DNA from 2 places in the Hafnia alvei genome. Region 2 is predicted to be linked to the other one. Evidence: predicted binding sites of a transcription regulator. Region 2 holds the regulator's gene; the other holds the start of a gene.
The links. Region 2 encodes LexA, which represses DNA repair genes until DNA is damaged. Its sites were predicted from a motif close to TNCTGTATGTACATACAGNA; they were not measured.

Region 1 (15,297 bases), 3.0 Mb from region 2:
GAACGTACGCGCTTAGTGGCTGGCGATCCCTGCCCACTCTGCGGATCGCTGGAGCATCCGGCGGTTAAAAACTACCAAACACCCACCCTTTCAGACAGTGAACAGCGCCGCGACGCGCTACGCATAGAAGTCGAAAATCTCAGTCGCGAAGGCAGCGAATTGGGAGAGCGGCACAAGCTGATGCTGCAGACGCAAAATCAGCAGCAGCAAGAAGCCCAAGCCGTTGAAGCTGAAGTCATGCAGTATCAACAGCGCTGGGCTCAGGCAACGGTAGCGCTCGAACTCAGCTTAGCGATTGACGACCGTGAGGCGCTAGAAAGCTATCTCACCGAAATTAATCAGCAAGAAGAGGCTCTGCAACACACGCTGCGTCAGCGAGAGATTTTGAGCAAGAGCTGGCAGCAGACCAAAGATGCGCTGAACAATATTCAGCAAGAGGTCAACCAAACGCTACAGCACATCAGCCTGCTGGAATTGAGCACTCAAACGCAGAGCAAGCAGCTCAATGAGTGGCGCGAGGACTACAGTAAACAGTTAGCACAGCAGCAGCAACGTGACATCGCCCTTACCGATGAACTGCATAAACTGCAATTAACCGCGCCTATCTCTGGCAACGAAGCCGAATGGCTGGAACAGCGCAGCAACGAGTTTACGCTCTGGCAACAGCGCCAAAACCACAGCCAAAAACTAACACTAGAAAATACACGCCTGATGGCGGAAGAGCACAGCCTCAGCCAAACCTTTGCCGCCCTAGAAACACAGTGGCAAACACAACATCAGCTTTGTTCTGAGCTTGAAACCCGCCTGAAGCAGATGCAGGCCGAACGCCAAAGCCTTTTGAATGGACGTAGCGTAGACGAGGTACGCCGTTCGTTAATTGAGTCTGAACAGCAGGTTGAAAACCAGCTTCAGCAAGCTCAACAGGCTGAACACCAGATACGACAACAGCTAGATAAACTCGGCGGTGAGCTCGAAAGCGCTCAACAACAACGCTTGCAATTAGAACAACGGCTCAGCCAGCAGCAAACAGAGTTTGAGCAGGCATTGGCAAACAGTCTGTTCGCTGATGAAAATACGTTAATTGCCGCGCTGTTAGACGAAAGTGAGCTCAAACGCCTGATCGCGCTGCGTGAACAATGCAAAAATCAGCTTTCGCAGGCACAAGCTTTCTTACAGCAGGCAGAAAGCGAGCTATCCAAGTGGCTAGCGCAACGCCCTGAAAATCTTGATATCAATGCCACGCTAGAAAATCTCAATCAGCAACTGTCTATGCTGGCTGAGCAACTGCGCGAAAACAGCGTACAGCAGGGACAAATTCAGCAGCAGATCCGCAGCGACGCCGAGCGAAAACAGGGGCAGCAAAGCCTATTTGCGCGTATTGAACAGAGCAGGCAGGAGTATGAAGACTGGAGCTATCTCAACCAGCTAATTGGCTCAAGCAGCGGCGATAAATTCAGAAAATTTGCGCAGGGTTTAACGTTGGATCACCTGGTCTATTTGGCCAACCAGCAGCTTGCCCGCCTGCACGGTCGCTATTTGCTGCAACGTAAAACCAGCGACGCGCTGGAGCTAGAAGTGGTCGATACGTGGCAGGCCGATGCGGTACGCGATACTCGCACCTTATCCGGTGGCGAAAGCTTCTTGGTGAGTTTAGCGCTGGCGCTGGCGCTATCCGATCTGGTCAGCCATAAAACCAGCATTGATTCGCTCTTCCTTGACGAAGGCTTCGGCACACTGGATGCGGAAACCCTTGATACCGCGCTCGATGCCCTCGATACGCTCAACGCAACCGGCAAAATGATTGGCGTCATCAGCCACGTTGAAGCCATGAAAGAACGGATACCGGTGCAAATAAAAGTGAAAAAAGTGAATGGGTTGGGGATTAGCCGCTTAGAAGCGCAGTATGCGATAGGGAATGGGGAATAAAACATCCCCTAATCTTTATATTTTGTTAAGCTTTGCTTTTGCGAGAAGGACAATGTTCTATACAACATTGTCCTTCTCGCAATGTCCGTCGGAGTGATATCCCATCCTAGCTCGTTCAGTTTATCTAAACATATCGTTATTAATAACTTGATTATTTTAACGGTTTCGCATTGGTACAATCCTTGAGGCCTTTTAGGTGGAGCAACTTAAAATTGAGCCAATTAGGATAAGAATATGAAAAGAGAAAAATGTGTTATTCAAAGCTTTCCAGCTGTAATTTGTTGGATTAATGAAAATATCCACCAAGGGATCAATGCCTCCGATGTGATAAGAATATCTGGATACTCACGCTCTTATTTTTTACGTGAATTTCAATTGCACCACAGCGTTAGCGTTTCATCCTTCATCAAAACTACACGACTAAAAGCATCCGCCCAAAAACTCATATCCACAGAGTTAAAAGTCTTCGAAATTGCACAGGAAATGGGGTTCCCAAGCCAGAGCACTTTCTGCCAGATATTTAAAGGCTATTTCAATATGTCTCCAACTGAATTCCGCTACCGCTCAATGCGGCCAGAAATATAATAAGATAAGCGGCAGAGTTTTTTCGGGTATACATTATTTATATTTTTACGCCGAGGTAAATTATGTTTAAAAACTTATTAGCATTGCTAGTTATGGGGGATGATTTTTTATCATGACTTAATAATAGGAGGGGATAACTTTTACTCGGCCAAAGCACGAATCGTTATCCCCCATTGGATAGGCGGCTTCTACCACTGAATCCCTATCCCATACTGATAAACCCAATACATAGCCCCAATCGTCACGGCTAAATTCACCATCACCGTGATAATAAAATAGGTTTTAAACGGTTGTTTTTGCGTCTTATGGCGGAAAATTTGCTGACCTAAAATCGCGCCGACCCAGCCGCCGATCAGGCCAAAGAATAACAACGTTATCTCGGGGACTCGCTGCCACGATTTTATGGCGGCTAATTTATCAATACCGTAAATAATCAACGTTAACGCATTGAGTAACAGGCACCACATCACAAACGGATGCAGGGAGAACAGGCTACCGACTGCCGCCAGTGCGAGCAAAAGATAACAAAAACGATTAAGATTCATACGATAAACCGATTGAAAAGAATTATGAAAGCGTACGTATAGTGGCCCTCGACGCAGCATGATGCAATGCTACCACCTCCGAAAAAACACGCCGATACAATGCGAGAGAGCTCACACTTCACAATTAGGGATATAAATATCCAGTAAATGCATGTTTTGTCCCATAACATCCCCTCATTTTTAAACGCCATACTCCCTTCAAGATTTCAGCCTACGTAAAAGAGCAAGCAACGTAGCGCGATTGGTTTCCCTTTCTGACTCAGAGGTAGTTATGACTAAAAAATTTATCGCTGTTTGTGCATGTCCAATGGGGTTAGCTCATACGTTTATGGCCGCTCAGGCGCTAGAAGATGCCGCAAAAGCCGCAGGTTATGACCAGATCAAAATTGAAACTCAGGGTGCAGACGGCATCGAAAACCGCTTAACCGCGCAGGATATCGCGGAGGCCGACATCATTATTCATTCGGTTGCCATTACGCCTGAAGATAACGAACGCTTTGAAAGCCGCGACGTGTATGAAATTACCCTGCAGGACGCGATTAAAAATGCGGATGGGATCCTGCGTGAAATTGAAGAGATGATTCAATCTGAACAATAAAAATATACGTCTATACCCAAATAATTCGAGTTGCATTGAGGCAGCAAGTAAATGATGCGGGTGAATGAACGCAGCCAACAAAAATGCAGCTTGAAGTATGACGGGTATAACTTTCAATGAACTCATCAGGGAGATGTACCTATGGCTATTAAGAAAAGGAGCGCAGTAAATCCTTCGTCAGGCGGCGAAGCGACACTGACTAAAAATCTAAATGCGATGCCAACGGCAAAACCCAGTATGTGGGGCGATCTACCACAGCATGTAATGTCAGGTATTTCACGTATGGTACCGACGCTGATCATGGGCGGCGTTATTCTCGCCTTCTCCCAGCTTATCGCCTACGCATGGCTAAAAGTGCCTCCCGAGATGGGCATTATGGAGGCCATCAACACCGGAAAGTACGTTGGTTTCAATCTGTCCTTGATGAAGTTTGCTTATTTATCGCAATCATTTGGCGGAATTCTATTTAGCTTTGCCATCCCGATGTTTGCCGCTTTTGTTGCTAACTCAATCGGCGGAAAACTGGCTTTTCCCGCAGGGTTTATTGGGGGATTAATCGCAACTCAGCCAACGCCTGAATTAACATGGGATTTAAGTAAACTGCAATGGGTCACTAATTCCCCGGTTCCCTCAACGTTTATTGGCGCGCTGATCATCGCCATTGCCGCCGGTTATTTAGTGAAATGGATGAATGCCAAAATCCAATTACCTGCTTATTTACTGGCATTTAAAACCACCTTCTTATTACCTATTCTGTCAGCCGTTTTTGTTATGTTAGCAATGTACTACGTCATTACCCCGTTTGGCGGTTGGGTGAATGCCGGTATTCGCGTCATGCTGCAAGCGGCGGGCGATAAAGGCGTGCTGATGTATGCCGTGGGAATTTCCGCCACCACCGCTATTGACCTCGGTGGGCCAATAAATAAAGCGGCAGGCTTTATCGCTTTTAGCTTCACCAGCGATCACGTTCTGCCAATCACCGCGCGCGCTATCGCGATTGTGATCCCCCCTATCGGTTTAGGGCTGGCAACGCTCATTGACTACCGCCTCACCGGGCGCCACTTGTTTAGCAGCCAACTGTATCCTCAGGGGAAAACCGCTATGTTCCTCGCCTTCATGGGGATTAGCGAGGGCGCAATTCCATTCCTACTCGAAAGCCCATTGGCCTCGATTCCGGCCTATATGACGGGTGCCATCGTTGGCTCAACCACCGCCGTTGCATTAGGCGCAGTGCAGTGGTTCCCTGAATCGGCTATTTGGGCGTGGCCTTTAGTCACCAATTTAGGGGCTTATATCTTTGGTATTGCATTAGGTGCCATCGTGACCGCGCTGATTACCGTATTTATCCGCAATATCCTATTTAAGAAAGGCAAATTGCACATTGAGGTGATGTCTTAATTGATAAAGGTGCTGCCATCACGTTAACAGTCGGTGGCAGCAAGTATGGCGGGTCTGCCTTAACATGATATTTAAGCGAGTAGCTCATGCATAAATCCCCCTATTCAGCGATCGCCGCCTGTCAAATATGGCTAGCCAAACGCAATTTAGACGCCGTTATTATTAACGCTAAACAGAATAAATTTAGTCATACTGGGTTGCTCAGCTCATCGGGATATCTCTTTATCACCCGCACCAGCCAGCATATTTTGGTCGACTCACGTTATTATCATGAACTCTCCGCCAAGGCAGAGAGTTATCAACTGCACATGACGGATACGCAACACCACGCATCGGCCATCCTCAATCAAATCATTGCGCAGGAAAAACTCACCTGTGTTGGGTTTGAAGCCGAGCATCTGAGCTACAGCCAAAGCCTGTCTCTTATCGAAAAAATTAACGCTGAGATGAGCCCAATTTGTCTCGATGAACTGCGCCAAATAAAAACGCAGGCCGAGATCGACACCATCAAATCTGCATGTTTAATTGCCGACTGCGCCTGCGCTCACATTCGCCAATATATTCGCCCCAGCATGACGGAACATCAGATCGCCAACGAACTTGAATGGTTCATGAAAAACGAAGGCGCGGAAAAAACATCATTCGACACCATCGTTGCCAGCGGGATCCGTGGGGCCATGCCTCATGCCAAAGCCTCACAAAAAGTCGTTAAAGCCGGAGAGTTGATCACGCTCGACTTTGGTGCTCAATACCAGGGGTATTGTTCGGACATGACCCGCACGTTTTTGGTTGAGGGCAATGACGATAAACCGCTGCAAGAGCACCCGCTTTATGCGATTTATCAGGTGGTATTGCAGGCTCAACTCGCTGCCATCGCCGCTATTCGACCAGGCGTGCGCTGTTGTGATGTCGACGGCGTGGCACGCTCCATCATTTCAGCCGCAGGCTATGGCAATTTCTTTGGCCATAATACCGGCCACGCCATTGGCATTGATGTGCATGAAAATCCGCGTTTCTCGCCAACAGACACCACGGTGCTACAGGCCGGCATGCTGCTGACCGTAGAACCCGGCATTTACCTGCCAGAACTGGGCGGCGTGCGCATTGAAGACGTGGTATTGGTCACCGAAAACGGCTGTGATGTTTTATACCAAATGCCCAAACAATTGCTGACCACCGGCGAGGATATCCAATGAATATCGATCTCTTGCAGGCCCTCTGCGAGGCAGATGCCATCGCCTCTTCCGAACAGGAAGTTCGCGATATTCTCATACAGCACGCAAACCTATGCGGCAAAAAGGTCTCTTTTGATGGGCTAGGCTCAACGCTGATTCAGCTCAACCAGTCATCAGGGCCAAAGATTATGATTTGCGCCCATATGGATGAAGTAGGTTTTATGGTGCGTAGCATCACTCGCGAAGGTGCCGTTGAGGTTATCCCCATTGGTAACGTGCGCATGCTAGCTCGTTTCATGCAGCCCGTTCGCATTACTACGCAGCACGGCAACAAAATCCACGGATTACTGGACGCTGAGCTACACGGATCTGAAGCGCGTAATTTGTGCGTAGATATTGGTGCTACATCGGCGGAAGAAGTGAATCAGTGTGGGGTTCGCATTGGCGATCGCGTTACCTACGCTAGCGACTTCAAAGTGCTTTCTCCTGAATCGCGCATCATGGGAAAAGCTTTTGATGACAGGCTCGGCTGTTTCTTGCTGATTGAATTAATGTACGCCCTGCGCAACGTTGAGTTGGAAGCCGAAATTTGGCTAGTTGCTTCTTCTAGTGAAGAGGTGGGAATGCGCGGTGGTAAAACTGCGGCACACATGATTCAGCCTGATTTAGCCTTAATCCTCGACACCGCATGTTGGTCAAAAAACTTCGATTACGGCGCCGCGAATCATCGACAAATTGGACAAGGGCCGATGCTGGTGATGTACGACAAAACCCTAATTCCGTCCCCGCGCCTGCTGAACTTTATTCAAGACACCGCGCAGCAAAATGCCATTCCATTGCAGACTGATATGTTCAGCAACGGCGGTACCGATGGCGGCAGCGTACATCTTTGCGGCAAAGGTATTCCAACCGCAGTACTGGGTGCACCGACGCGACATGGCCATTGCGCCGCATCAATTGCAGATTTGCGGGATATCGAACAGACCAAACAGCTTCTCGTTGCAGTCATCCATCGACTGAATGCCGACACACTCCATCATCTAACGGACTTTTCGCAGTAGCGCGAGTTTAGAAAAGGATTCATGCCATGCTAAAGATAGAATTTCTCTGCCCTCTGCCAAACGGCCTACATGCCCGCCCAGCCTATGAGCTCAAGGGGCAGTGCGGTCTGTTTGACAGTGAGATTATCTTTATTAATCAGCGCTCAAACCACCGTGCCGACGCTAAAAGTTCGCTAGCGCTTATCAGCACCGGAACATTGTTCAACGACGCCTGCCTGCTAGAAATCCACGGGCACGATGAAGAAAAAGCCTATCGCGCGTTAGATACCTATATTAAACAGAGTTTTGCCGACAGCGACAGTGAAATTGAGCCTCTGCCCGTAGCCACCACGCGCCCTATTCCACGCTCGCTTTCTCGTTTTCAGCCAAGCCTGATCCATGGCTGTGGGCTCTCGAGCGGCATCGGGCATGGCGCGTTGTTAATCTACCGCCATACCAATATCGACATTTATAAATCACAACCGGCCAACGTGCAGGATCCTCTGCTGCTTGAACATAGCCTGATTGCGCTAGCCGAGCAGCTTAACCACCAGCTGACCAGCCTAAAAGGGCAAAGCAAAACCATTGTCAATGCCCATCTCTCGCTGATTCAGGACAAAGAATTTAGCCAAAACATTTTGCGTCATCTGAATCAGAGAAAGTGCAGTCTGGCGACCGCAGCCATTGAAAGCATGGAAGAAGTGTGTGGCAAATTAGCCATGTCGGCGAGTGAGTACCTGCGCGAGCGCGTGCAAGACATTAGAGACATTACCGCTCAATTACTGCACGTCGCCTATCCCAACGTCAATTTGGGCGATCCCCTTGTTTTGCATAAACCGACGATTATTGCCGCCGAAGATATCACGCCGAGTCAGTTTTTAAGCTTAGACAAACAGCTACTGGCAGGAATGGTGTTAACGCAAACCGGGCGCACCTCGCATACGCTCATTTTAGCGCGCTCGTTGGGCATTCCCGTGCTGTCGGGGATCGAACTGTCGGCCTTGCAACACTTAGATGATAAGACCGTCTTTATCGACGCGCAGGCCGGCATTCTAGTGATTGAGCCCAACGAAGACGTCAGTGGGTATTTCTCTGTTGCACTTGGGCTGGAACAACAAAACCGTGCACGTCAGCTGAAAATGGCGGATCTTCCAGCGGTCACGCAGGATGGGCGCTGCATTGAAATAGGTGCCAACATTGGTACTGCGCAAGAAGCCCCCGCCGCGTTTAGCCAAGGGGCGGAAGGCATTGGCCTATTTCGCACCGAAATGTTGTTTATGGACCGCGATAAAGCGCCCGATGAACAAGAACAGTTTGAAGCCTACCAGCAGGTGTTGATGAATGCGGGCACCCATCCCGTGATTTTTCGTACCATGGATATCGGCGGCGACAAAAAAATCAGCTACCTGAATATCCCTCAAGAAGAAAATCCGTTTCTTGGCTATCGCGCGGTGCGCATTTATCCCGAGTTTACCGAGCTATTTACCATTCAGCTGCGCGCCATACTTCGAGCGGCAACCACCGGGTATGCGCGTTTAATGATCCCAATGGTACACACGCTCGATGAAATTCTGTGGGTAAAACAGCAAATTGCCTCGGCTCAGCGCTCGCTGAAAGCAGAAGGTTTGCGATACGCCGAAACCCTAGAGCTCGGTATTATGGTCGAAGTGCCATCGGTGTGTTTTATCATCGACCACTTCTGCGATGAGGTTGATTTCTTTAGCATTGGTTCCAACGATATGACGCAATATTTGTATGCCGTCGATCGCAATAACCAGCGCGTCGCGCACCTTTATAATCCGATTACCCCTTCGTTTCTGCGTATGCTGCGCCAGATTATCGACGTCGCGCATCGACGTGAACGCTGGGTGGGACTGTGCGGTGAGCTCGGTGGGGAACCTCGTTATCTGCCTCTGCTGATTGGTCTAGGTTTAGACGAGCTCAGCATGAGCGGCGCGCGCATTCCGGCGATTAAAGAGCTGGCACGCAAACTCAGCGCCGAAGAGTGCGTAGCACTGGCCAACCGCGCCTGTGAGTGCAAATCGGCTAACGATATTGAAGCGTTACTGGATACGCAGGCGATCCCCGCAGATCAGAAACCGTTGCTGGCGCTAGAGAATATTATCGTTCCCGCTCACCTGACGAATAAAGAACAGGTGATTCAATACCTGTGCGGCAATTTAGCCATTCAGGATCGCACCGATCATCCTACCGAACTGGAAGAGGATATCTGGCAGCGTGAAGATATCGTCACCACCGGTGTGGGCTTTGGCTTTGCCATTCCGCACACCAAATCGACTCATATTAAACACTCCAGTATCAGCATTGCTCGGCTCGAAAACGTTATTGATTGGCAGTCAGAAATGGGTGAGGTCGACTTCGTTATTATGCTGACTCTAGGCGCACAAGACAGCGTTAGTCACGTTAAAGTCTTTTCCCAGCTCGCGCGTAAATTAGTGAAGAAAGAGTTTCGTGAAGCAATGCGCTCAGCACCCAACGCAGAAGCCATTCTCTCGCTGCTACAAAGCGAATTAACCTTTTAATTAACTCGACAGGAAACGCTCTCGGTATTCCGAGGGCGTTATCTCAAACTGCCGCTTGAACAGGCGGCAAAAGTAGCTCGCATCGCTATAACCACAGCGGTGGGCCACTTCGTTCACGTTCAAATGGTATTTCTGCAAGATCATCTTGGCTTTGCCCAACCGCACCCAGTGCAGATAGTCAATAAAGCTCATACTTCCCTCTTGCTGAAAAATACGAGACAGATGATTAGCGCTGATATTAAACATGACCGCGGTATTTTCACGGGTTAACGCACTGGAAAAATTATCCTGAACGTAGGTACAGATACTTTTATATAAAAAGGCACCGCGCTGCATTTTATTTGCCAACGGTAAGGCCAACTGGTTACGGCAAACATGCAGCAAACTCAGAACCAAATAACGACCAATATCAGGATCTGCCGTTCTTGCCGCCAACGCGTTTAGCGCCTGTAAAATATGCTCACTCTCTTCGGCATTTTGTTGGGTTATTTCCAGCGTTCTTAAACGATGAAAACCCGCCGTCGTAGCGCGTTTATCAAAGAAATGAAAACCAATGTAGGACGGCGCAAACAGCACGCTAAGCAATAATACATCCTTGTCCCACGTCGGCTGGCTGCTAGCAAATGCAGGAATAAACAACGCATCGCCGTGAGCCAACGTGATGCTCGTGCCAGCGGGCTTTTCTGCCGTGTAGCTACCACGTAAAACAATCTCAAGACGTGGGAATTTCGCACCAAGGCTATTCCCTAACGAATGGCCTTGGCTATCACGCGAACGCTGAGCAAAGTATGTGTGCTTGAGCTGCTGAGGATTCAAAACCAGCCCACTTAATAACTCAGTGAAAAACGGATGATCCGTCAGCGACATATCACTTCACACACGCATATCATCCCGTATTCCCTCTGCGCATTTTCCCAGTCGATAATAAAGAAAATATATTATGCCTTCTGTACAGGCACACACATTTCAAAATCCCAGATGCCGCTTTCAGTTCCATCGTTGTGGTATTTTTCAAAACATGGCGCGTTAATCGGCACGTAGCCGCTTCTTGGCAGCACTTCGTTGAAAAACTCCATCCACGGGCGACCAAAATCACCGTCTTCAACATGCGCCTGCGCCACCGCGTATAAGCCGCCTTTCAAGGTATCAATGCGAACCCCTTCGCTATTGGCCGGTAAAACAAAATCAGGCTCGACGGTAATCGCGGTATCAACGCGCATCTCTTCCGGTGGAACTTCTTCTGGATTGTCGTAATAGATCGCAATCCAGTCACCGTTTTCATCCACCTTATTATTATCAATCCACTGATATAGTTTCTGGAAACCGACACCCACATTTTGGTCTAACGGCCCCACCATGCGAATACCCGCGAAAATGCGCTCGGCGCGCTGCTCTACAATCATTTCCATTGTAACGCCCTCTCTCATTGCCAAGTGAAATACTGTATCCATAAACAGTATTGTCAAAATAAACCAAATTGCCAACAGCTGATTTTCACTTCTGTGATTCGCGCCGCGTTACGGGATTTTATGAAAAAACAAGCGCTCTATTTTACAGATCGTTACATTGGTTTTTATGCACAAAAAAGAAACACCTACCAACATCACACTTTCGGCGGTGATTAACTTGTAAAAAAAATGCAAACAAAAACACAGGAAGTAACACATGACTTCATCTGCCTCAAAGCCCTCTCAGGCTAACGCCCGAACCGTATTCCGCGTAACGAGCGGTAACTTTCTCGAGATGTATGATTTTATGGTGTTTGGCTATTACGCCAGCGCGATAGCCGAAACCTTTTTCCCCACTCAAAGCCCCTTTGCCTCGTTAATGCTAACGCTGATGACCTTCGGCGCGGGCTTCTTAATGCGACCTCTGGGTGCGATTGTGCTGGGTGCCTATATTGACCATCACGGCCGCCGCCGGGGTTTATTGATTACCTTAGGCCTGATGGCGCTGGGAACATTGACCATCGCCTGTACGCCGTCGTACCACAGTATCGGCATGGCTGCGCCCCTGCTGATTCTGGCGGGCCGCCTGCTTCAGGGGTTTTCCGCCGGTGTGGAACTGGGCGGTGTGTCGGTCTACCTGTCTGAGATTGCCCCGAAAGATCGCAAAGGGTTCTACGTTAGCTGGCAATCCGGCAGCCAACAAATTGCCGTTATTTTTGCAGCATTGCTGGGCGTGGGATTAAATCAGTACCTTGGGAAGAGCGTGATGACCGAGTGGGGCTGGCGCATTCCGTTTATCGTGGGTTGCCTGATTGTGCCTTTCTTGTTTTATATCCGCCGGATGCTTGAAGAAACAGAGGCATTTAACCAACGCAAACATCGCCCAAGCATGAGCGAAATTACCCGTTCAGTGGCGAGTAACTGGCAATTGGTTTTGGTTGGCATGTTTATGGTGGTGACCACCACGGTGTCGTTCTACCTCATCACGGCCTTCACACCAACCTATGGCAAAACGGTGTTGCAGTTTACCGCTCAGCAAAGCTTTTTAGTCACGCTGTTGGTGGGAATTTCAAACCTGTTCTGGCTGCCGGTGATGGGCGCGCTGTCAGACAAAGTAGGACGGCGGCCATTGCTGTTGCTGTTTAGCGCGTTGATGCTGCTAACGTCCTATCCATCGTTGAACTGGCTGGTAGCACATCCAAGCTTTGCGCATTTGATTGAAGTTGAACTGTGGCTGTCGTTTATGTATGCCAGCTACAACGGCGCGATGGTGGTATGCCTCACCGAAATCATGCCCGCAGAAGTGCGCGCATCAGGCTTCTCCATGGCTTATAGCTTGGCTACCGCGATTTTCGGCGGATTTACACCAGCCATATCCAGCTATCTGATCCACGCCACCGGTGACAAAGCGATGCCGGGAATGTGGCTTTCGGCCGCGGCGGCCTGTGGCTTAATCGCCGCGCTGGCGCTACCTGCAATCCAACGTTTGAATCACAATCGAACCGTCACGGTGCCTAGCCGTAACGCGGTAGCGCCGAAGTAAGTTTTTCGCACCAGAAATAAATCTTCCCGACTTTTTCCTCAAGAGAAAGTCGGGATTGATGTCAAAGCGGCCACAGCCACGCAGCACCGCGCACGCCGCTGGAGTCACCGTGTTTGGCTTTACGTACCGGCGTTTCACATTCCCGCCCGAATACCCACGTTGAGATCAACGGCGGCACCGTTGTATATAACCGGTCCACATTACTCATCCCACCGCCAAGCACCACCACGTCAGGATCGATGATGTTAATCACGTGGGCTAACGATTTTGCCAGTCGCTGTTCATAGTGGGTGATCGCACGCTCAGCCAACGCATCACCTTGGCGGGATAACGCCATGATTTCAGCGCCCGCTAGCGGCTGACCACCTAAGCGCTGGTAGTCTGTTTCGAAACCGGTACCCGAAATAAAGGTTTCAATACAACCTGATTTCCCACAGTAGCAAGGAACCTCTTTCTGATACTGCCACTCGTCGTCATTAAGCCAAGGCAAAGGATTATGTCCCCACTCGCCCGCAATGCCGTTTCCACCCGCGTGTACCCGCCCGTCGATAGCAATGCCTGAGCCACAGCCGGTACCGATAATCACCGCAAACACCAGATGCGCCCCAGCAGCTGCTCCGTCGGTTGCTTCAGACACCGCAAGACAGTTGGCGTCATTGGCCAAACGAACGTCGCGCGACAGGCGCTTAGCCAGATCTTTGTCTAATGGTTGGCCATTCAGCCAGGTGGAATTCGCATTTTTCACTAGACCGGTAAAGGGCGACAATGTGCCAGGGATCCCCACACCCACGCTCCCCCGCTGACCGGTTTGCTTTTCGGCTAACTCCACCAGCCCCGCTATCGCCTCAACGGTTTTTGCATAGTCATCACGAGGGGTGGCAATACGATGCCGAAACAGCGCCTGACCGTTATTTCCCAAGGCAATAACTTCAATTTTGGTGCCGCCCAAATCTATACCAATACGCACATAGCCCCCTAAGCAGACGAATACTGAGTCGAACTAGTTTGCAGAATTTCTCGGGCAATTAATACTACAGCCGACCCTCTTTATTCGTTATCATGCGGCCTGTTTAACACATTGCCATACCCAAAATAATGGGAGTTGTATCAAGGCGGCAAGAGAGCGCAGCCAACATAGATGCAGCTTCAAGTATGAAGGGTATAAAACATGGCGCGCGATGCGTCACGATCAGGGACAACGCTAATGCTATGGTTTAAGAATTTATTGGTTTACCGTCTGAGCCGCGATGTTCATCTGGTGCCAGATGAAGTTGAAAAAATGCTGGGCTCGATGGCCTTTACGCCGTGCGGTAGTCAGGATATGGCGAAAACGGGCTGGGTCTCTCCGATGGGTTCCCACAGCGATGCGCTGACTCACTACGTCAACGACCAAATCCTGCTGTGCGCACGTAAAGAAGAAAAAATCTTACCATCGCCGGTCTTAAAGCAGGCGCTGCAGGCAAAGATTGAAAAGCTGGAAGGCGAGCAAGGCCGCAAGCTTAAGAAAACCGAAAAAGACTCGTTAAAAGACGAAGTGCTGCACACGTTACTGCCGCGCGCATTCAGCCGTTTCAGCCAGACTTGGCTGTGGATTGATATGGCGAATGGCCTGATCATGGTCGATGCCGCCAGTCCGAAAAAAGCAGAAGACACCTTAGCGCTGTTGCGTAAAAGCATTGGCTCGCTGCCGGTTGTGCCATTAACCATGGAAAGCCCTATTGAGCTGACGATGACCGAATGGGTGCGCTCCGGCGAAGTCCCTGCAGGCTTTGCCCTGCAAGACGAAGCCGAACTGAAAGCGATTCTGGAAGAAGGTGGCGTGATCCGCTGCAAAAAACAGGATCTGGTTTCTGACGAGATTGCCGTTCACATTGAAGCGGGCAAACTGGTCACCAAGCTGGCGTTGGACTGGCAGGAGCGCATTCAGTTAGTGCTGTCAGACGATGGTTCACTGAAGCGTTTGAAGTTCTCTGAAACGATTCGCGATCAGAACGAAGACATCGACCGCGACGATTATGCGCAGCGTTTCGATGCCGATTTCATTTTGATGACCAGCGAACTGGCTGCGTTAATCAAAAATATTATTGAAGCGCTCGGCGGCGAATCAGAGAAATAAGTAGAGCTAACAAAAACGGGCTGAAGTTAAACTCCAGCCCGTTTGTTTGAGACTAAGAAATCTTAGCTCAGGTATTTACACAGATACGAAGTCGGTTCCGCAACCTGCAAGTTAAACTCGCTATGCCCCGGAACAAAGAACGTCTCGCCTGATGAGAACACCTGCCAATCAGGCGCACCCGGAATTAACACACGCAATGCACCTGTAATCACCGTCATCTCTTCCGGCTTATCGGTTGAGAAGGTGTATTCCCCTGCGTCCATTACGCCAATGCTCTGACGCCCAATGCTGCCACTGTCAAAACCAATCGACTTCACTTTACCAGCAAAATACTCATTTACATTCAACATACTATGGCACCTGTATTGAGAAGGGGTTAC
Region 2 (15,297 bases):
CGTAATACGGCGCGGATCATTTTCATCAAACCAGTTCAGCGGTACCGATACACGATGCTCTCGCACCCACATACCGGCTAACAGATATTCCTTTTCAATCATGGCAGACCACTCCTGCGGTAAAATTCGTTTTTATCGCTCAACAATGCTCAAGCCGCCTTCGCGGTAGCGCATCATTTGCTCACTCGGCGTATTACCAAAGAAACGTTTATATTCGCGGCTAAACTGCGAGGCGCTCTCATAGCCAACACGAATGGCCGCAGTGCTGGCTTTGAGCCCATCGTGCAACATCATCATCCGCGCCTTATGCAAGCGGAAGGATTTGATGTATTGCAGTGGAGAGGTTGCCGTAACGGCTTTGAAGTTATGGTGGAACGCAGAAACGCTCATATTCACTTCCTGCGCCAGCAAATCAACGTTGAGGCTATCAGAGTACTGCTGTTCGATCAGGCGCAGCGCCTTAGCGATCTGGCTGAAGTGGCTGTGACGGTTGGCTAGCGCCTGCAGCGCTTCGCCACCGTCTCCACACAGCGCGTGGAACAGCATTTCGCGCACAATTTGCGGCCCTAATACACGAGCTTGTAATGGATTGGCCATCGCGTCGACCAAGCGCTCGGTGGCACAAAACATCGACTCATCCAATGACACCGATTTCACACCGCTCGATTGGCAGCGCTGCTTGGCGGCCAAACCGTCACCGATATCCATTAAGAGATCCTGCAACATGCTGGTGTTTACCCGCACTGATAAACCGATCAGCGGCTCATCCGGAGTGGCAAACGTCTCACATTCACAGGGTAATGGCAGCGTCATGAGCAGATAATTAGTGGGATCGTAGCGAAATACCTGCTCGCCGAGATAGCCCACTTTATGCCCTTGCAGCACAATGATAATACAAGGCTCATACATCACCGGCGTACGCGGCTGATGCTGATTTGCATAGATTATTTTTACATTCTCAATCGGTGACGCACTCACTCCAGGCTGAGCCACCTGACGGCTTAGCTGCTGTGCAAGCTGAGTCCACCGCTCATCGATTAACATTGACCAATCCCCGCCGAACCAAATAAAGTGCAATAAATGATGCCAAATACATCTCTATTTCTACAGTTGATTGTAGAAATAGGCAAGTCATCAACAGAAATGAGCATTGAGCCACACGCTCATTGCGCCCAGAATAGCATTCAGAAAATGCAATGGCGTCGACGGCCAAAGCATAACGAATCAAAATAAATACTGAGGCTAATTTCAATGCAAAATTTTACACTCCACACCCCAACTAAAGTTCTGTTCGGCGAAGGCCAAATCGCTAATCTGCGCAACGAAGTACCCGAAAATGCCCGCATCCTGATCACCTACGGCGGCGGCAGCGTAAAACGCACCGGCGTTTTGGATCAGGTTCACGCGGCGCTGAAAGGTTTACACGTATTTGAATTCGGTGGCATTGAGCCAAACCCGTCTTACGAAACGCTGATGAAATGCGTTGAAGTGGTTCACAACGAAAAAATCGATTTCCTGCTGGCAGTGGGCGGCGGTTCCGTTATTGATGGCACCAAGTTCATTGCCGCAGCGGCAAACTACGTCGGCGAGCCTTGGGACATTCTTGAAACCTACGGCAGCAAAATCACCAGCGCAATCCCATTGGCAGCGGTATTAACCCTGCCAGCGACCGGTTCTGAAATGAACAAGGGCGCAGTTATCACTCGCCGTGCAACAGGCGACAAACGTGCATTCCAGTCTCCATTCGTAATGCCTCAGTTCGCTATTCTGGATCCGGTTGTAACCTACACGCTGCCAGCTCATCAGGTAGCAAACGGCGTAGTGGATGCGTTTGTTCATACCGTTGAGCAATATCTGACTTACCCTGTTGACGCTAAAGTTCAGGATCGCTTTGCAGAAGGTCTGCTGTTGACCCTGATCGAAGAAGGCCCACGTGCGCTGGCTGAGCCTGAAAACTATGACGTTCGTGCCAACATTATGTGGAGTGCCACTATGGCGCTGAACGGCCTGATCGGTGCAGGTGTGCCACAGGACTGGGCAACGCATATGCTGGGTCATGAGTTAACTGCGATGCACGGCATGGACCACGCGCAGACCTTAGCCGTAGTTCTGCCTTCTCTGCTGCAAGCAAAACGCCAGCAGAAACACGCTAAGCTGCTGCAATATGCAGAGCGCGTATGGAATATTCGTGAAGGTAATGAAGAACAGCGCATTGATGCAGCGATTGCCGCTACGCGTAAATTCTTCGAAGAAATGGGCATTAAAACGTATCTGAAAGATTACGGCGTTGATGCCAGCTCCATCCCAGGCCTGCTGGCAAAACTGGAAGAGCACGGCATGACTGCGCTGGGCGAAAACAGTGATATCACGCTGGAAGATAGCCGTAAGATTTACGAAGCGTCGCTGTAAAAATAACTGAAAGACTGACCCCACCCCAGCCCTCCCCTTCACAGGGGAGGTTGGGAGGGGGTTAAGCCTAACGGTTACTCGCCGACATACTCCATCGTCACACGCGGAGTCAGCTTGGTAATCAATTCGTAAGCACTGATCCCCGTGTAGCTTGCAATCTTCTCAACCGGTAGTTCAGCACTCCACAGCACCACTTCATCGCCCACTTTATCTTTGGCTTCAGGACCTAAATCGACTGAAATCATATCCATAGATACACGGCCAACAATCGGCACTTCACGACCGTTCAGCAGCACCGGGGTTCCCGAAGGCGCACTGCGCGGATAACCATCGCCATAGCCAATCGCGACCACGCCTAAACGCGTATCACGCTGGCTGACCCAAGTTCCGTTATAGCCAACGGGCTCACCGGCCTTGTGCTCACGCACGGCAATTAGGCTAGATTTTAGCGTCATCACCGGCTGTAAGCCGTAATGATCGGCATAAGGTTCCGCTAAAGGCGATACGCCATACAGGATAATCCCTGGGCGCACCATATCGCGGTGCGACTGGGGCCACAGCAGAATACCGCCGGAAGCCGCTATCGACTGCAAGCCCGGCTTACCCGTAGCAAATGCATCGAAACAGGCCAATTGAGCTTCAGTCATTCCCGTTTCGGGCTCATCCGCACGACTAAAGTGACTCATGATATTCACGGGCTGCTCAACGTTGCGACAGTTGGAAAGACGCTGATAGAAAGCTTCCGCGTGCTCTGGACGTACTCCCAAACGATGCATGCCCGTATCGAGTTTCATCCAAACCTTAATCGGGCGCTCTAAATCAGCCTCTTCTAAAGCCTGCAGCTGTTCATCGCTGTGAATAGCCGTCTCGATATTGTTAGCAACTAAAACCGGCAGATCATCGGCAGAGAAAAAACCTTCCAACATCAGGATAGGTTTCACGATACCGCCTGAGCGCAGTTTCAGCGCTTCTCCGATACGCGCCACGCCATAGCAGTCTGCATCTTTTAACGTTTTGGCAGTTTCTAAAAGCCCGTGCCCATAGGCATTGGCTTTTACAACGGCTATCAGTCGGCTGTGCGGCGCAAATTGACGAATTTGCTGAAAGTTGTGTCGCAGAGCGCGGCGATCAATGACTGCGGTTGCCGCTTTCATTTCTATTCCTTCCCGATTTCTCAAATGAGTTAATAAATACACCTACTACTAAACGAGCTCAATGTTGCTGCTCGTTCGATTATTCGTCGTCGTACTGCGGGCCCGCGTAGTTATCAAAACGTGAGAACTGGCCGTTAAAGGTTAAGCGAACCGTGCCGATTGGGCCATTACGCTGTTTACCCAGAATAATTTCAGCAATACCTTTTAAATCGCTGTTCTCGTGATAAACCTCGTCACGATAGATAAACATGATCAAGTCGGCATCCTGCTCGATTGAGCCCGATTCACGCAGGTCGGAGTTAACCGGGCGTTTATCAGCACGCTGCTCCAAGGACCGGTTAAGCTGAGACAGCGCCACTACCGGAACCTGCAACTCTTTCGCTAACGCTTTGAGTGAGCGAGAAATTTCCGCGATTTCCAAGGTACGGTTATCTGATAAAGACGGAACCCGCATCAACTGCAGGTAGTCGATCATGATTAGGCTAAGGCCGTCATGTTCGCGGAAAATACGGCGCGCGCGCGAACGCACTTCCGTTGGCGTCAGGCCGGAGGAATCATCGATATACATGTTCCGTTTTTCCAGCAGAATCCCCATGGTGCTGGAAATTCGCGCCCAATCTTCATCATCTAATTGGCCGGTACGAATTTTGGTTTGATCGACGCGCGCCAAGGAAGCCAGCATACGCATCATGATCTGCTCACCGGGCATTTCCAGACTGAAAATCAGCACCGGTTTATCCTGAGTCATCGCGGCGTTTTCACACAGGTTCATCGCGAAGGTGGTTTTCCCCATTGATGGACGCGCAGCCACAATAATTAAATCAGAGCGCTGCAAACCTGCAGTTTTCTTGTTCAGATCCTGATAGCCGGTATCAACGCCAGTTACACCATCGTGTGGCGTCTGGTAGAGCTGTTCAATTCGCGCGACCGTTTGTTCGAGAATACGATCGACGCTTTTCGGCCCTTCATCTTTGTTCGCACGATTCTCAGCAATCTGGAATACGCGAGACTCCGCTAGATCCAGCAGATCTTCACTGCTACGCCCCTGAGGATCGTAGCCCGCATCGGCGATCTCGTTAGCTACGGAGATCATATCGCGAACTACCGCACGTTCACGCACGATATCAGCATAGGCACCGATGTTTGCCGCACTTGGGGTGTTTTTTGACAGCTCAGCCAGATAAGCGAATCCGCCCACCGATTCTAATTCACCACGCTGTTCTAATGATTCAGACAGCGTGATCAAGTCGATAGGCTTGCTCATTTCTAGCAAGCGCTGCATTTCAGTAAAGATGAGGCGGTGTGGACGGCTGTAGAAATCGTTAGCGACGACGCGTTCTGCCACGTTATCCCAGCGCTCGTTGTCCAGCATCAACCCGCCCAACACGGACTGTTCCGCTTCCAGCGAATGTGGTGGTAGCTTGAGCCCCTCCATCTGCCTGTCGCGCGGGGTCTCGTTTGATTTGTTGGTGGGTTTATTTCCTGCCATAGTGGGAATGCTTTACCTGTTAATGAAAGACGCGTCAGTATACCTGAATGTGCCCGATTTTCGATTATAACAATGACACTATGCATCTGAGGAAAGACGATGGCAAAACGTATCCAGTTTAACGCCCACGGCGGGCCAGAAGTTCTTGAATATGTAGAGTTTACGCCAAAAGATCCCGCGGCTGGTGAAGTGCAAATCAGCAATAAAGCGATCGGAATCAACTACATTGACACCTATATTCGTGGCGGACTGTACCCAGTTCCCCAGTTTCCATCAGGGCTAGGAACCGAAGCGGCTGGCGTCGTGACAAAAGTGGGCGCAGGCGTAACCAGCATAGAAGTGGGTGACCGCGTAGTTTATGCGCAAAGCTCGCTCGGCGCCTACAGCACCGTTCATAACGTACTGGCCGAGAAAGTTGCGTTGCTGCCCGAAGCCATTAGCTTTGAACAAGGTGCCGCCGCATTCTTAAAAGGCCTGACCGTGCACTATTTGCTGCGTCAAACCTATGAAATTAAAGCAGGTGAAATCTTCTTATTCCATGCCGCAGCCGGTGGCGTCGGCCAAATCGCCTGCCAGTGGGCAAAAGCGTTAGGTGCCAAACTGATTGGCACCGTGGGCTCCGATGCCAAAGCAGAGCGCGCCAAACAGGCGGGGGCATGGGCAACCATTAATTATCAAACCGAAGACATTGCCCAACGCGTGTCCGAGCTGACTCATGGCGAAAAAGTGAGCGTGGTTTACGACTCGGTAGGAAAAAGCACTTGGTTGGCCTCACTCGATAGCCTGAAAAAACGCGGCCTGATGGTGAGCTTCGGCAATGCTTCAGGCCCTGTTACCGGCGTCGATTTGGGAATTTTAAACCAGAAAGGATCGCTGTATGTCACGCGCCCCTCTCTCAACGGCTACATCAATAACCATCAGGATTTACTCAGCGCCAGTCACGAACTATTTTCGCTGATCGCCAGCGGCGCGATTAACGTAGATGTGCCCGATGCGCAAAAATTTGCTTTAGCGGATGCGAAAAAAGCGCATGAAACCCTGCAGAGTCGCGGAACACAGGGATCGAGTTTGTTGATACCGGAGTAGTTACCGATGTAATCACAGTGAAAAATTATGTTTAATGACACCGTCTCAGAGCCGCCAGCAGGGAAGCTGGCGGCAGGTTGAGGGCGCACAGGATGTGCGCTCCGAGACCGGTCTGGCAAGCGACTCAGTGAAAAGCGCGAGAGTCGAGAGGTTGCGCGCCAGCAACCTTTCGTCGGACGCCTACATCTGTGATTCATGGGAAAGCTTATGCATTCAGGCGGACGAAACTCTTCGCCGAACGAGCATAGAATAGATACCTAATAATAACGCCTCGTCTGTGGTTTCTGCATGGAGCGATAAATCCACACCACCACAATAGCCAAAGCAATCCACGGCAGCAGTTTAAAGACCATCACAAACAGGCCACCAAACAACATGAACAGTGTGGCAACGGCCACGGCGGCGATAATGCCGAGAATTGAAATTCCGGTCACCATCAGCATGACAAAAAAGCCAAGAATAAAGAGGACTTCCAACATGGTGATCTCCTGAGTGAAATACAACGGTGATACCGTCGACTACTCAGTGATTTACAAGAATCATGCCAAGAATAGAAATTACGTAACCATATGATTTTACAAGATAGCGCTGCCGCTTATGCAACAGCGCCTGATGAGTTTTACTAAAATTTAGTTTTATTCGCCACGTGGCTGGCTAACAAATTGCAACGCAGCTTCAACCACTTCAACACCAGCTCCCGCCTTGTGCGCATTTTCACTCAGATGACGACGCCATTGGCGAGCGCCCGGAATGCTCTGGAATATGCCGAGTATATGGCGCGTGATATGGCCCAGATAGGTTCCATTAGCCAATTCACGTTCAATATACGGATACAAAGAACGTACCACGTCAATGCTGTTCGGTACTTCTACAGTAGGATCAAATAACTCGCGATCGACATGCGCCAAAATGCTTGGGCTCTGATAGGCTTCGCGCCCCATCATCACGCCGTCCAGATGCTGCAGATGAATTTTGGCGTCTTCCAGCGTTTTAACCCCGCCGTTGATGGCGATGTTTAGATGGGGGAAGTCACGTTTTAACTGATAAACACGCTCATAATCGAGCGGCGGGATCTCACGGTTTTCTTTCGGACTTAAGCCTGAGAGCCACGCTTTGCGCGCATGAACCGTAAAGCTATTACATTCGCCTTTACCTGAAACTATGCCGATAAAATCACACAAAAATTGGTAGCTATCCTGATCGTCAATACCAATACGCGTTTTCACGGTAACGGGAATAGAAACCACGTCGCGCATAGCCTTAATACCGTCGGCAACCAGTTGGGCTTCGCCCATCAGGCACGCGCCGAAACGACCATTTTGAACGCGATCCGAAGGACAGCCTACGTTGAGGTTAATCTCATCATAGCCGCGCTGCTCGGCCAAACGCGCACAATGCGCTAGGGCTTCAGGATCGCTTCCTCCCAGCTGCAACGCCAGCGGATGTTCTTCTTCGCTGTAAGCTAAGTAGTCGCCTTTACCGTGAATAATGGCACCGGTGGTCACCATCTCGGTATATAGAAGCGTCTGTTTAGTCAGCTTACGATGAAAATAGCGGCAATGGCGATCGGTCCAATCCAGCATCGGCGCAACGGAAAAGCGACTCTGGCTGAATGGCATAGCAGAAGAAGGATTATTGGCGTTTTGGGTCATTATTCTCAGGATTTCAGTCAGTTTGAATCAGATACGGCGCTTAGAAAAAACAGTATCACCGTGGATATTGGGCAAGTATACCGTGAATTTGGGCTTAACCCACAGACTTCCGCGCTCATACCTAGTAGCCAGAGGCTCAAGCACACTGTTCGAGAAAACGTGAGATACCTGATTTTTCGGCAGAACTGAGATACTCTTACTGCCATTAGCGACTGTGGCTAGCGTTACTCTGTGTGTAAACATATCCATACATGCGTGATCTGGTTCACAGATTTACTTGATTATTGACTTAGACCAACCGGTCTACTATAGTAACTCACATGAACAAAACGACGAGCACGACCAATAACACCTGCGAGCACATTTTAGATGTGGGTGAAGAATTGATTTTAAACCTTGGCTTTACAGCGATGGGTTTAAATGAGCTTCTGGCTACCGCAGGGGTACCAAAAGGTTCGTTCTACCATTACTTCAAATCTAAAGAGAAGTTTGGTGAAGCTATGCTTACCCGTTATTTCAGCGATTACGTGATCATGCTGAAAGAGAAATTTTCGGATGGGCAAAAGACACAGCGTCAGCATTTGTTAGATTATTTCTCACATTGGATGACGCAAAGCTGTGAAACGGTATGTCACAGCAAGTGCTTGGTCGTAAAACTGGCGGGTGAAGTCAGTGATTTATCAGAGGTTATGCGTGAAGCATTAGATTCTGGTATCACACGCGTCATCGCCCAGTTGCAGTCGAGTATCGAGTCTGGCGTTGAAGAAGGGTCGCTGGTGATTGAAGAATCCCCCGAACTACTCGCAGATTCACTATACTCTTTATGGTTAGGCGCAGCGTTACGGGCAAAGGTCAATAGATCTGATGCACCGTTTGTTTCAGCCATGCAGCGTACGGAACGCTTGCTGAAGCCCGGCACCATTTAAAGAGACAATCGCAGCACAATGAATGCCTGCGTGAAAACGTTTGGCATTATTTTTTACCCTTTAACTAGACGACTGGTCTATTAAATCAGTATCTAGATCACACATTTAGCGAGATGACACCATGAAAACTATCACTTTGACCGTACTAATGACTCTGGCCCTTGCGGGTTCCGCTTTTGCACAAAGCTTTTCAGATATGACTGCTAGCGAACAACGCGCAACCGTCGTTAATCATCTGAACAACGGTAGTGCTCAAGCTCATCAGATCACTATCAATAAATAATCGGCATTGCCCAGTGCCATACAGAATTGAATTCGTTATTAAAACCTGCAAAGTAGGTCAGTGAGTCGCCACTGTGTGCCCTGACCTACTTCAAAAAATTTAAAGAAGAGAAAATCATGAAAACTTCAATCTTACTGTCTGCTATCGTTGCTCTTACCCTAACTGGTTCGGCCTTCGCTCAATCATTTTCTGACCTCAGCCCAGCAGAACAAAGCACCTTGGCATATTCAAACCGTAACGGCTCTGCTTACGCTCATCAGATGATGGCTAAGCAAAAACTGCATGAAGCCGGTATTGCAACACCGACGGTTCACGGTAGCGCAACATTTTCACAGCTGAGTGCACAGGATCAACGCGCAACTGTTATCAATAATCTGAATAACGGCGACGCCTATGCTCATCAGTCTGAAATCAAATAACAGATTGTATATTTGCCACTGCCGCCTTAAGTAAAAGCGGGCTGACGGGAATCCCCTGTCAGCCCGTTTTATTTTGGGTATCAGGCAAACGCAGCCAACAAAAATGTAGCTTGAGCCATTGACGGGTATATACCCAAAATAATTCGAGTTACATTGAGGCGGCAAGCGAGTGAATCCCGAATCACTGACTCAAGTCAGTGATTCGGGTGAAGGAACGCAGCCAACAAGAATGTAGCTTGAGCCATTGATGGGTATATACCCAAAATAATTCGAGTTACATTGAGGCGGCAAGCGAGTGAATCCCGATGAGCTGACTCAAGTCAGTGATTCGGGTGAAAGAACGCAGCCAACAAGAATGTAGCTTGAGCCATTGATGGGTATATACCCAAAATAATTCGAGTTACATTGAGGCGGCAAGCGAGTGAATCCCGATGAGCTGACTCAAGTCAGTGATTCGGGTGAAGGAACGCAGCCAACAAAAATGTAGCTTGAAGTATGACGGGTATAACTATGTTAAAATAACGGCACCCTATTGGCTTGGCCGGAAGCAAAACATCATGACCACAACCTCGTTAGAGCGACTGCTCGCACAGGCAGAAGAGATTTGTCTGCAACGCAATGTTCGACTGACTCCGCAAAGAATGGAGGTATTGCGTCTGATGGCTTGCCAGAAAGGCACGATTAGTGCCTATGATTTACTGGATCTGCTGCGTGTTTCTGAGCCGCAGGCTAAGCCGCCGACTATCTATCGCGCCCTCGATTTTTTGCTAGAACAAGGCTTCATTCACAAAGTGGAGTCCACTAATAGCTACGTGATGTGCCATCACATCGAAGAGCCAAGTCATACGTCAGCATTATTTATTTGCCATCGCTGTGGTCAAGTGACTGAACAAACCACACAGGATGTGCAGGAACATTTAGAAAAGCTTGCAGCACTGACTGGATTCTCGCTGCAGCATAGCGTGGTAGAAGCACATGGTTTATGTCGAGACTGTGGGAAAATAGAATCCTGCGATAACCGCGATACGTGCCATCACGATCATTCAGAACCAAAAAAGAAAAAATAGTTTTTATATAATAGAATGAAAAAGAGCCGCACCTGCGGCTCTTTTTTTAATCATCTGCAATTAATATCAGCAGTGGCACATTATTAATAAAGGAATATTTTCCGTTTTAATATTCGTATCCGTTCTTTATTTATAATGCGTGTTTGCAGAGCGATTATTTAGCAAGTAGGATTAAATATCACCAACGATATTTATTATGATCTTCCCATGCTTTAACTTCTTTCTCAGCGGCTTCTTTCTGATAGCCGTAGCGTTCCTGGATTTTACCTACCAGCTGGTCACGTTTCCCTTCGATTACGGTAAGATCATCGTCGGTTAACTTACCCCATTTTTCTTTCACTGTTCCCTTGAACTGCTTCCAGTTACCGCTCGCTTGATCTTTATTCATAATAACTCCGTATCACTTATGTAATGGAATATATTCCCCACACATCTGTACTCGATTAAATTAATAACTGCGATGTGAGGCATCAGTTAACGTTCACCATTAAGACTAGCGGATACTGAGCATAAAAATATTTTCAGCTAGATAATCGGCAATATTAAACAAAAAACTTTCGCAACAAGGCGTAAAAGCAGAGAGAAAACAGGGAATAAGCGGAGAATAATTTTTATCAGTTAGAATGTAAGCAAATATTAATAACGCGTCATTTTAGGGCAATGCAAAAACTATCGGAATTATCACATTGCCATGATTATTTAACGCTATAACGACCTAATTTAATTCAACATTATTGGCTGGAAACCATGTTTTTTCCCGCCAATGACGCCGCCAGACGATCCACAAGGAAAGACCACGTAGTGATAAAAATACCGCTAAAGCTAGCCATAAACCGTGATTACCTAACCAAGGGAGCGTTAATAACGTTAAGCCATAACCTGCAGCGGCAACGGCCATGCTATTACGCATTTCAGCACCGCGCGTCGCACCGATAAACATCCCATCCAGCAGGTAACACCATACGCCCAGCAGCGGTAAAACAATTTGCCATGGCAGATAGTGCAACGCCAACGATTGTACTTCTGGCAACGAGGTTAATATCTGAATGATTTGCTGGCCAAATACGGCATACAGCATGGCAAAAAATACCGCTACGATACCGGCCTGCCGACAGGCGGAATGCCAAATTTTCTGCAGTTTACGACCGTCGCGTGCACCATAGGCCTGCCCTGAATGAGCTTCCACCGCATAGGCAAAGCCATCCAGAGCATAGGCGGTAAATGTCAGTAAATTCATCAGAACCGCATTCACCGCCACCACTTCGCTTCCCATTCTGGCCCCAAGGATAGTCAGCGATGAAAAGCATAATTGCAGCAATAAAGAACGCAGCATGATGTCACGGTTTAACGCCAATAGGCGGCGAAGATTTCCCCGCCACGCATTGCGGAAATATTCCAGATGCAGGCCGCGCAGCTTCATCACGTGCCAAACAAGGCCGATCCCGAGTAAAAAGGTCGCGTAGTCAGCAATCACCGTGGCACTTGCCGCTCCGGGCACTTTCCAGCCCAGACCAACAACAAACCACAGGTCGAGCGTGATGTTAATAACATTGCCCACAACCAGCAATATGACCGGCGCACGGGCATATTGAACGCCTAGCAACCAGCCAAGAATAACGAGGTTTGCCAACGTAGCAGGCGCACTAAGCCAGCGGATCTGCATAAACAAACGAGCCTGCTCCAGCACATCTTCATGGCCGCCGACAATCCGCAGCACGCCGTTAATCAAAGGTTGTCGCAGCGCGATAATAGCAACCCCTGCCAGCAACGCTATGAGCAGCGGCTGCACAAGCGCGCGAGCCAGCGCCGTTTTATCCCCCGCGCCGAATGCTTGCGCAGTCAGCCCCGTGGTGCTCATGCGTAAAAACAACAGCAGCATAAATAAGAATGACGTAGCCATCGCGCCAACGGCTACGCCACCAAGATAAACAGGGCTATCCAAGTGCCCAATCACAGCGGTATCGACTAACCCTAATAAAGGAACAGAGATATTCGACAGGATCATCGGCAGTGCAAGGATCCACAGCGCCTTATCGGTTGGTGTAAGCATTTTCATTTTTTGAATTCATTCCAGATAACCTACTCGTTATCCCAACAAAAAAAGGTTTCAGACATGAACAAATATGCCGCATAAAAAAGCCCCAATTAAGGGGCTTAGTCTATCGGTGTGATGTTAAACACAACAGCCGAAGTTTTAGATCCAGTCACCGTTACGAATAACGCCCACCGCTAAACCTTCGATCGTGAAGTTTTGCTCGCGCAGGTCAACAACGATAGGCTCGAAGTCGCTGTTTTCTGGCAACAGCTTGACAATATTACCTTGCTTTTTCAGACGCTTAACCGTTACTTCATCTTCGATACGCGCAACCACAACCTGTCCATTACGCACATCCTGGGTTTTATGTACGGCCAGCAAATCGCCGTCTAAAATACCGATATCACGCATCGACATGCCGTTAACACGCAGTAAGAAATCCGCGTTTGGCTTAAATAAAGCAGGATCCACCTGATAGTGGCCCTCAATATGTTCTTGCGCTAACAGCGGCTCACCCGCTGCCACACGGCCAATTAAAGGCAGGCCCGTTTCATCTTCCATTAGCAAGCGAATACCACGGGAAGCACCGGAAACGATCTCAATAACACCCTTGCGCTGCAACGCTTTTAAATGTTCTTCGGCCGCATTAGGAGAGCGGAATCCCAAGCGCTGAGCAATTTCAGCTCGGGTTGGCGGCATGCCAGTTTGTTCAATATGGTCACGAATCAGATCGTAGACTTCCTGCTGTCTGGCTGTAAGTGCTTTCATTCCACCACCTGTTTGTTTATACAGTTTTGCTGTGAGTATATACAGGTAGCGACCATTTTGAAACCGTGAAATACATAAAGATTGAGCCGTAGCGCAACTGAACTACATTGAGCGTGCATTTTTTGTATTTTCAGCCAGCTACCCGTCAATAATCTGCCAATTCATCAGCCTTTTTTGGCCGTTTCTGGCGCTCTATAGGTTCGCTGTGGGCGGCCAACCTTTCCATACACGATTTCAGCCATAATCAGATGGCGACCCGCGCAAAACTCTAAGTAGCGCCGTGCCGTTGTTCGGCTAAGTTTAAGCTCCTGCGCAACGGTTTCAGCGGTATGACGCGCCTCGGGATCGGCAAATAGCTTTTGCACCTTATCTAAGGTCAGCGCATCAATGCCAACCGGCAGCTCTTCTTTCTGTTCACCACGCGCATAGGCATTGAACATATCATCGATCTGACGTTGGCTGGCGCTATCGTTATTGGCTAGCATTCGCTTGCGCACATGGTAGCGCTCAAGCGTTTGCCCTAAGCGCTCGTAGGCAATCGGCTTCACCAAATAGTCAAATACGCCGCAGCGCACCGCATCTGACACCGTATCCATATCACTCGCAGCAGTGGTAAAGACCACACCACCGGGGAAACGAGCCTGAGTTAACTCGTGCAGTAGCGTGATGCCTTTGCCATCGGGTAAATAGTTATCCAGCAAGATCAGATCGGGTTTGAATCGCTCAATCATCATTCTGGCCTGAGCAAGATTTCCCGCCAACCATACCTGACCACAGCCTTGGAAATGGCGAATAAACTCCGCATGCATCTCTGCAAGCGGAGTCTCGTCTTCAACAATTAGAATCGTTATTGGTTGTGTCATAAGTCTTTTTCACTTTCGGAATAAATACGGAAAATAAAGTTCCGCAAGGTTCGTTGTCTTCCAACGTAATCACACCACCACAGCGGCCAACATAGCTGGCAATCAGATATAGTCCTATACCATGCTCACCGGCGTCTTCTGTTTTGGTGCTTACCCCTTGCTCAAAAATAGCCTCACGTAAAGACTCAGGAACGCCACATCCTTGATCGGCTACTTCCACGATCACATCCTCGCCTTCGTCGCTAAGATACAGCTCGATGGTTTTATTACCCTGCAAATTCTTCAGGCTAGCATCAAAGGCATTGTCGAGTAGATTACCCACGATGGCCGCAAACTCCGTGCTATCTAGCCCTTCAGGCAACTGACGTAGCTGGCTGCCTTCAACCAAATTAAACGTTAGTCCTAGTTCACGAGCGCGCTGTGCTTTGCCAAAAAGCAGCCCCGCAACCTGACGATCGTCGAAAGAACCTCTCAGGTTATCAATAAGCTGCTGCTGCGCCTGTGACTCACCTTTTACCATTGCGAGCGCACGATCATATTCTTTCATTTGTAATAGCCCGTTGAGCGTCGACATCCAGTTAAGATGCTCATGGCGTAACGTGCGCAGGCTTTCAACATATTGTTTGATCTGCGTGAGCTGGGCGTTAAGCGTGCTAATTTCATCTTTGCTACGAAAACTGATAATTGCGCCCAATAGCTCATCGCCGAAATGTATGGCGGCACGGTTAGCAATCACGCTTAAGCCGTTAAAAGTGCAAATGACATCTTGCCGCTTTTCTTCAATCTGTTCCGTGAAAAAGCCCGCAGGATCAACAACCTCTTCGATAGGTTTCCCCAACCATTGCCTTCCTGGCGAGCGTAACCCTAACATTTTGCGCGCATTTCGGTTGATCGCAGTAATCAACCCATCGGGATCGACCGCAATAAGTCCCTCATATACTGAACCAAACAGCGCGTCTTGTTGGCGTACCACGCGCGCAATTTGGCGCGGTTCCATCCCTAGCATCTGTCGACGAATGTGCGAAGCAAACATCCACGATAGCAGCATCAAGATAATCAGAATCAAGACAAATACGCCTGCCAAAGGCAGTAAAAAGTCTAGCCGCCAGCTATCTATTTTGCTGACCAAATAGCCAAGCGAAACGA

Region 1: the regulator LexA is predicted to act here: its motif matches at 11,250-11,269, upstream of sbmC (DNA gyrase inhibitor SbmC).

The regions. Positions count from the first base shown of each region.
Region 1 covers NZ_OZ061315.1:3,403,133-3,418,429, forward strand. The annotation lists gene AB3Y96_RS16175 (SbcC/MukB-like Walker B domain-containing protein) at 1-1,926, shown strand, start outside; gene AB3Y96_RS16180 (helix-turn-helix transcriptional regulator) at 2,161-2,511, shown strand; gene AB3Y96_RS16185 (DUF1294 domain-containing protein) at 2,700-3,056, opposite strand; gene AB3Y96_RS16190 (PTS fructose transporter subunit IIB) at 3,328-3,654, shown strand; gene AB3Y96_RS16195 (PTS fructose transporter subunit IIC) at 3,796-5,052, shown strand; gene ypdF (aminopeptidase) at 5,139-6,248, shown strand; gene ypdE (aminopeptidase) at 6,245-7,288, shown strand; gene ptsP (phosphoenolpyruvate--protein phosphotransferase) at 7,315-9,810, shown strand; gene AB3Y96_RS16215 (helix-turn-helix transcriptional regulator) at 9,811-10,677, opposite strand; gene sbmC (DNA gyrase inhibitor SbmC) at 10,749-11,219, opposite strand; gene AB3Y96_RS16225 (MFS transporter) at 11,476-12,801, shown strand; gene mak (fructokinase) at 12,863-13,768, opposite strand; gene rdgC (recombination-associated protein RdgC) at 14,006-14,917, shown strand; gene ppnP (pyrimidine/purine nucleoside phosphorylase) at 14,980-15,267, opposite strand.
Region 2 covers NZ_OZ061315.1:372,449-387,745, reverse strand. The annotation lists gene AB3Y96_RS01770 (alpha/beta fold hydrolase) at 1-102, opposite strand, end outside; gene AB3Y96_RS01765 (AraC family transcriptional regulator) at 133-1,044, opposite strand; gene yqhD (alcohol dehydrogenase) at 1,252-2,409, shown strand; gene alr (alanine racemase) at 2,484-3,563, opposite strand; gene dnaB (replicative DNA helicase) at 3,643-5,052, opposite strand; gene AB3Y96_RS01745 (quinone oxidoreductase) at 5,152-6,138, shown strand; gene pspG (envelope stress response protein PspG) at 6,396-6,617, opposite strand; gene dusA (tRNA dihydrouridine(20/20a) synthase DusA) at 6,774-7,790, opposite strand; gene AB3Y96_RS01730 (TetR/AcrR family transcriptional regulator) at 8,111-8,716, shown strand; gene AB3Y96_RS01725 (hypothetical protein) at 8,838-8,999, shown strand; gene AB3Y96_RS01720 (chemokine-binding protein) at 9,116-9,418, shown strand; gene zur (zinc uptake transcriptional repressor Zur) at 9,976-10,485, shown strand; gene AB3Y96_RS01710 (CsbD family protein) at 10,664-10,873, opposite strand; gene dinF (MATE family efflux transporter DinF) at 11,201-12,541, opposite strand; gene lexA (transcriptional repressor LexA) at 12,680-13,288, opposite strand; gene dpiA (two-component response regulator DpiA) at 13,453-14,151, opposite strand; gene dpiB (sensor histidine kinase DpiB) at 14,120-15,297, opposite strand, start outside.